DNA from 2 places in the Neptunomonas sp. ABH4_499 genome. Region 1 is predicted to be linked to the other one. Evidence: predicted binding sites of a transcription regulator. Region 1 holds the regulator's gene; the other holds the start of a gene.
What was found. Region 1 encodes PhoB, which activates phosphate uptake and scavenging genes when phosphate is short. Its sites were predicted from a motif close to TGTCATANNNNTGTCANA; they were not measured.
Positions count from the first base shown of each region.

Region 2: a site for PhoB is predicted at 1,556-1,573, ahead of ACXAF9_RS09080 (TIGR00153 family protein). Genes of this name have one in related genera too.

Region 1 is NZ_JBSWXK010000024.1:7,570-10,986, reverse strand. It holds gene ACXAF9_RS17085 (chorismate--pyruvate lyase family protein) at 1-271, shown strand, start outside; gene ubiA (4-hydroxybenzoate octaprenyltransferase) at 296-1,186, shown strand; gene phoB (phosphate regulon transcriptional regulator PhoB) at 1,273-1,968, shown strand; gene phoR (phosphate regulon sensor histidine kinase PhoR) at 2,054-3,349, shown strand; gene cysZ (sulfate transporter CysZ) at 3,346-3,417, opposite strand, start outside.
Region 2 is NZ_JBSWXK010000007.1:95,189-98,605, reverse strand. It holds gene glnE (bifunctional [glutamate--ammonia ligase]-adenylyl-L-tyrosine phosphorylase/[glutamate--ammonia-ligase] adenylyltransferase) at 1-793, opposite strand, end outside; gene ACXAF9_RS09085 (CYTH domain-containing protein) at 854-1,501, opposite strand; gene ACXAF9_RS09080 (TIGR00153 family protein) at 1,643-2,323, shown strand; gene ACXAF9_RS09075 (inorganic phosphate transporter) at 2,349-3,417, shown strand, end outside.

The DNA.
Region 1 (3,417 bases):
TTGGGTTGTGGCGCGCACGATTATTCCGGTTACCACGTTGATCGGCAGCGAGCGTCAGCTGTATGGCATTGGTCAGCGCTCGCTTGGCAGTGTGCTCTTTAAAGACCGCACCATGCGCCGCGGACCACTCCAAACCGCTCGCCTAAAAGAGCGTGAGCATACCTTATGGGCACGTCGCTCGGTGTTTTGTTTATCTGGAAAACCGCTCTTAGTGGCCGAGGTTTTTCTTCCCCCATTGGAGCAGGTAGACTACCAACCGCACCGTTTTTAATCGTTTTCGGATCAGGGAGCAGGCATGGCTGCAACGGACACTTACCCCACCCTTAGCTTAAAAGAACGCTTATCCGTGTACGTGCGCCTGACGCGCTTTGATAAGCCGATTGGCAGCTACCTGCTACTATGGCCAACGCTATGGGCGCTTTGGATCGCCTCTGAGGGGGTACCGAGTGTCTCTTTATTACTGATCTTCGTTGTCGGGGTATTTCTGACCCGCTCCGCAGGCTGTGTGATCAATGATTTTGCGGATCGCCACATCGATGGTCACGTTAAACGCACAGCAGGACGACCGTTAGCGCAAAAGTTAATCAGCTCAAAAGAAGCCTTGGGGCTTTTTGCGGGGTTAATGATCGCGGCGTTTATCTTGGTGCTCTTTACCAACGCGACCACGGTGTTGATGTCCTTTGGGGCGCTCTTTTTAGCTGCGTTATACCCGTTTATGAAGCGCCATACTCATCTGCCCCAAGTGGTCTTAGGGGCTGCCTTTGGCTGGGCCATTCCGATGGCGTTTACCGCCGTTAACGAGACGCTTCCGCTCACTGCCTGGTTGATCTTCCTAGCAAAAATTTTGTGGACCGTGGCTTACGATACCCAATACGCCATGGTGGATCGGGACGATGATCTCAAAATCGGGGTGAAATCCACCGCGATTCTGTTTGGCGAGCAGGATAAGGTCATTATTGGCCTACTGCAGCTGTTGGCGATTGTCCTGTTAGCCTTAGTTGGCGTCTTGGAGTCGCTGGGGTGGATCTACTACGCAAGCTTGTGTGCGGCCATCGGCTTCTTTGTGTATCAGCAAACTCTGATCCGTGATCGGGACCGCGATGCGTGCTTTAAAGCCTTTTTGAACAATCATTGGGCCGAATTAGTGGTTTTTGCCGGAATTGTTTTACACTTTATGACAGTTTGATGTCGATCTGTCATATTTCTGTCACATAAAAAGACTGTAATACTCGCGACTTTTTAGGATCGAACAAAAAGCGTAGAGGCGCCCACATGTCTGCAAGTAAAACCGTGCTGATCGTCGATGACGAAGCACCGATTCGTGAAATGATTGCCGTAGCCTTGGAAATGGCTGGATACGAGTGCATCGAAGCTGAGAATGCGCAGGATGCGCACGCAAAGATCATTGATCGACAGCCGGACATGATCCTGCTGGACTGGATGATGCCCAACGTGAGCGGCATCGAACTGGCCCGCCGTCTACGCAAAGATGAAACCACGGCCGATATCCCGATCATCATGCTGACCGCCAAAGGCGAAGAAGACAGCAAAATTAAAGGTCTGGAAGCGGGTGTGGATGATTACATCACCAAGCCGTTCTCCCCGCGTGAACTGGTGGCGCGCCTTAAGGCCGTTTTGCGCCGCGCGACACCAAAAGGGATCGAAGAGCCCGTCACGGTTGAGGGCCTAACGTTGGACCCTATCTCACACCGTGTGACCGCCGGTGGCAAAGCACTAGAGCTTGGCCCGACCGAATTTCGCTTACTGCAGTTTTTCATGACCCACCAAGACCGAGCTTACTCTCGTGGTCAGCTGCTGGATATGGTGTGGGGCGGAAATGTCTATGTAGAAGAGCGAACCGTTGATGTGCATATCCGTCGCCTTCGAAAAGCACTTGGCAGCGATTATGATCATCTGGTACAAACGGTGCGGGGAACAGGGTACCGTTTCTCAACTCAGGTCGCCTAATCTGCGTTTTTATCCGCAAGTGATCGGGTGACAGCTTTAAGGGCGTCGACCAAACGCCCCGTTCGCCTGAATGATGTGGAGTCACATGCAAAGTTTTCCTAAAGCCGCCATCAGTCAGTTAGTGATGTATGCGGCGATCTTCGGTGTGATCGGTTTGATGTTCGGATCGATCAGTTGGGGCATCGTGATTGGCCTTTTAGTGTGGGCGTTTTTTCAGCTCAAACAGCTGGCCCGCCTTCAAGCTTGGCTGCACAATCATGATCAACCGGTTCCCGAATCCGATCAGGTGTGGGGCGAGTTGTTTGACGACCTACATCGACTCCAAAAGCGCCATCATAAGCGCCGCCTTGAACTCAAAAAAATCATCAATCGCTTTGAGCAATCCTCGGCTGCGCTGCCCGATGGCATCGTCATCATCGATCAAAATCACAACCTCGAGTGGTGGAACCGCGCCGCCGAGCAACTTCTAGGCTTCAAGCACGGCAGTGACCGCGGTATGCCGGTGATGAACTTACTGCGTGATCCGCGCTTTATTCGCTACTATCGAAAACATCAGTACGATGAGCCGATTCAGCTGCCAAGCCCTGTTCAATCGGACACCATTTTACAATATCAAATCATGAAGTTTGGCGATAACGATCGCCTGTTGGTGGTGCGTAACATCACGCGACTGGTCCGCCTAGAACAAACCCGACAGGACTTTGTGGCCAACGCCTCCCACGAGCTGCGTACGCCGCTTACGGTGATCCGCGGGTATCTTGAGACCTTCCAAGATCAACCATTACCCAACGCGATGCAGCGAGCCCTCAAGCAGATGCTGGCCCAATCCAACCGAATGGAAAATCTGGTCTCTGACTTATTACTGCTTTCAAGACTTGAGTCGAGCCAGCAAGTGCACGATGAGCACCCCATTGAGCTGGGTGCGTTGCTCTCGACCATTCACCATGATGCATCGGTGCTCTCACAGGAGCGCGGCCATACCCTGACCTTACAAGCCGACGATGAGTACGATCTGTTAGGCCAACCACAGGAGCTGCACAGCGCCTTCTCGAACCTGGTGTACAACGCGGTGCGTTACACGCCGAATGGTGGTGAGATCCACATACGTTGGTGGGTGGATGGTAAAGGTGGGCATTTCTCGGTGAAGGATAACGGCATCGGGATCGACTCAATCCACATACCTCGCCTAACCGAGCGATTCTATCGGGTGGATGAAGGCCGCTCGACCGCCACAGGCGGCACGGGGCTGGGTCTTGCGATTGTGAAACACGCCCTCTATCGACACGGGGCGCGCCTAGAGATTCACAGCGAATTAGGAAAGGGCAGTACGTTTACCTGCCACTTCCCTAACGAGATGATCTGCAAAACGCAGGCGGCTTAATCGTCGACTGCGATGTGCATGTGCTCTTCCAACCAGTAAAGCGTGGCACCGATGACCGCCGCTGGCAT
Region 2 (3,417 bases), on a different contig from region 1:
ACATTTCCATCGCAGCAAAGCTGATCGCCAGCGGGCTGGCCGAGCCAAACGGGCGCAATCGCATATCCACCCTAAAGACAAAGCCATCACTGTTGAGTGTATCCAGCGCATGAATCAAACGCTGCCCAAGCCGAATAAAGAATTCTTGGTTATCCAAAGAGCGGCGCGCGCCCTCTGTTTTACCTTTCTCTTGAAAGGTAAACATCAAATCAATGTCGGATGAGAGGTTCAACTCGTAGGCGCCCAATTTCCCCATACCGATAACCACCATGCGTTGAGCGGTTTTCTCACCGGTAATGGGGTCCTCTCCCATCGGGGTCCCAAAGCGCTCGGTCAGCTGGTCGTAAAGATTGTTTAATGCGCCATCGATCAGCGCATCCGCCATCCAGCTAAGCTCCCGAACGGTTTGTTCCATGGAGCCCACACGCAAAAGATCTCGCCATATAATGCGGATCATCCACTGATTACGCAGCGTGCGGAGTGCCGTCATTAAAGGCGCTTCCTCTTTGATCCCTTCTAGCGCCTTAGCCACCGACTGATGTACATCCGCTTCTTGCCAGTCGACCTCAAATGCATGCTCAGTAACGATCGTTTGTAGCCAGTCGGGATGTCGCTCGCACTGTTCAACCACAAAGTCACTGCCAAGGCCTACTTGGATGATCGCGTCTTTAGACAGAAGCGCCGATTGCATAGAAGCATCGTCTAAGGTGAGCCATATAGGCTCCATCCGCTCCCAAACACGTTCAGCCAACGCTGATAATGTATTCGGTACGGGGGTTAATTGAAGGCTCATCCTTATTCTCCTTACATGCTCTCAAAGCAAACAAACACTTACCGTCAAGTGTAGCACCGCTTAACCGCGCGTCGCCTGCGCCTGATCAAATAGCCGATAACCGCGCTCCGCTTTCGAGACATCTGACGGGCTAAGACTGCTTAGCGCTTGCATCAACTGTGATTTCAAATCCAAAAGCGCCTCAACAGATCCTTTTTTTAACTCCAATTCCAACTCAAGAATCGGGTCTTTATAAACATTTTCAATGGAATGTTTATCCTCATAAGAGACCTCTCCCTGATCCAAAACCAACTCGATCAGCGCATCACCCTTTTCAACATTCCAAGTGGAACGTTCAAAATCAGTGGTAAAAATGGGCATAATCTCATCCGCCAGTACCTCGGGTTTTAGCGCCTCTGGCCACTGAGCTTCGTTTAATTTTGAGAAATCCAGTGCGTTTTCGGGTAAATCCCACTCCCACTCACCGCGCTGATGCAAACCATTGACACTTTTACCTCGGGTTTTGACCGTCTGAATCCAGCGGTTTCCCTGCTTTCGGATGCGTAAAGCGACTTTGTGCTGAGTCAGCTGCAAATCAGGGGTGTCGAAGTACACATTTAAAAGCGTTTGCTTACCCACAAACTCACTGCCTTTCAAACAGTTAAGCGTAGCTAGGGCGACCGCATCGCGTTCGTTGATCAAAAGCTTAAGTTCGGTTTCCAAAGCCATTTATACATTCCAACAAAAATGTTAAATAAAAAAGTTTCAAAATTTTGGCAAAAACATGACATTTTGGTGATATTTTGACTACTCAGGAGCGGCTACGCTCTTTATACTTGCGCGCAACTCAATCCTAAACGGGCTTAGGTTATGATTACCAACAATCCGATCATGCAAATGTTTGCACGCTCTCCTTTTAAACCGATGCAGGAACACATCGAGAAAGCACAAGCATGCGCTGAGCAACTGACCCCTTTCTTCAATGCCGTAATGGCGGATGATTGGGCAAAGGCCGAAACCATCCAACATGATATCGCTGTGCTGGAAGGTGAAGCCGATCGATTGAAAAAGGATGTTCGCCAAAACCTACCTAACAGTATCTTTCTTCCTGTTCCGCGTACAGATCTACTCGAACTGCTGCGCATGCAGGACAAAATTGCCAACCGCGCCAAAGACATTGCGGGGGTAATGTTAGGCCGTAAGATGCCAATCCCGGCACAAGTCCAGAGCATTATGCTGAAATTCGTAGAATCGGCACTGGCGACCTCCCGCCAAGCGGTCGAAGCGCTTCAAGAACTCGACGAGTTGGTCAGTACTGGATTCCGAGGCCGCGAAGTTGAAGTGGTCGAAAAAATGCTGATCGAACTGGATCGCTTGGAACACAAAAACGACGAATACGAACGCACCATTCGTGCTGCGCTGTTTGCGATCGAACGGGATATGTACCCGATCGATGCGATGTTCTTATATCAAGTCATCAGCGGGATCGGCGACTTAGCCGACCGTGCTCAACAGGTAGGCAGCCGCCTACAACTGCTTCTGGCTCGTTAATCAACTCTGATCTAAAGGCATTATCATGGATATTGTGGCCCAGTACGGCGACATCATCGTCATACTTGCGTGTATTTTTGGTTTCTTCATGGCCTGGGGTGTGGGCGCAAACGATGTAGCAAACGCGATGGGAACATCCGTTGGTTCAAAAGCGCTGACCCTAAAACAAGCGATCATCATCGCTATTCTTTTTGAATTCGCTGGTGCTTATTTAGCCGGTGGCGCGGTGACCTCTACCATTCGTAAAGGCATCATCGACCCAGGTATTCTTTCGGGTTCACCTGACCTACTCGTCTTCGGCATGATGGCCTCATTATTGGCCGCGGGTATTTGGTTGCTGGTGGCAACGCACTTTGGCTGGCCAGTATCAACGACTCACTCAATCGTCGGTGCGATTGTTGGCTTTGCAGCGGTAGGCATTTCAGCGGACGCGGTTAACTGGGGTAAAGTCTCCAGTATCGTCGCCAGCTGGGTCGTATCGCCCGTCACGGCCGGCATAATCGCTTTCTTTATATTCCGAAGCGTTCAAAAGCTCATATTGGATACGCAAGATCCGTTTGCAAACTCCAAAAAGTACGTGCCTGTGTACATCTTTATGGTGGGCTTCATCATCTCGATGGTGACCTTCACTAAAGGCTTAAAACACATTGGCCTGCACTTAAGCTTTGCCCAAAGCGCGATGATCTCTGTATTGATTGGTGCCATTATCATGAGCTTAGGCATCTTGATGCTGCGTAAGATCAAGGTGGATAAAGAAGCCGATAAGGATTACCACTTTGCCAGCGTAGAGAAAGTGTTCGGCGTCCTGATGATGTTCACAGCGTGCGCCATGGCCTTTGCTCACGGCTCTAACGACGTAGCCAACGCGGTTGGTCCTCTGGCGGCCATTGTCGGTGTTGTTGCTTCCGGCGGTGAAGTGGTTCAGAAATCTGCCATGCCCTCTTGGATTCTGCTTTTAGGCGGTGCCGGTATCGTAGCAGGCTTGATCATGTACGGTCATAAAGTCATCGCCACCGTCGGTAACAACATCACTGAACTTACGCCAAGCCGTGGTTTTGCAGCAACACTAGCTGCCGCCAGCACTGTTGTGGTTG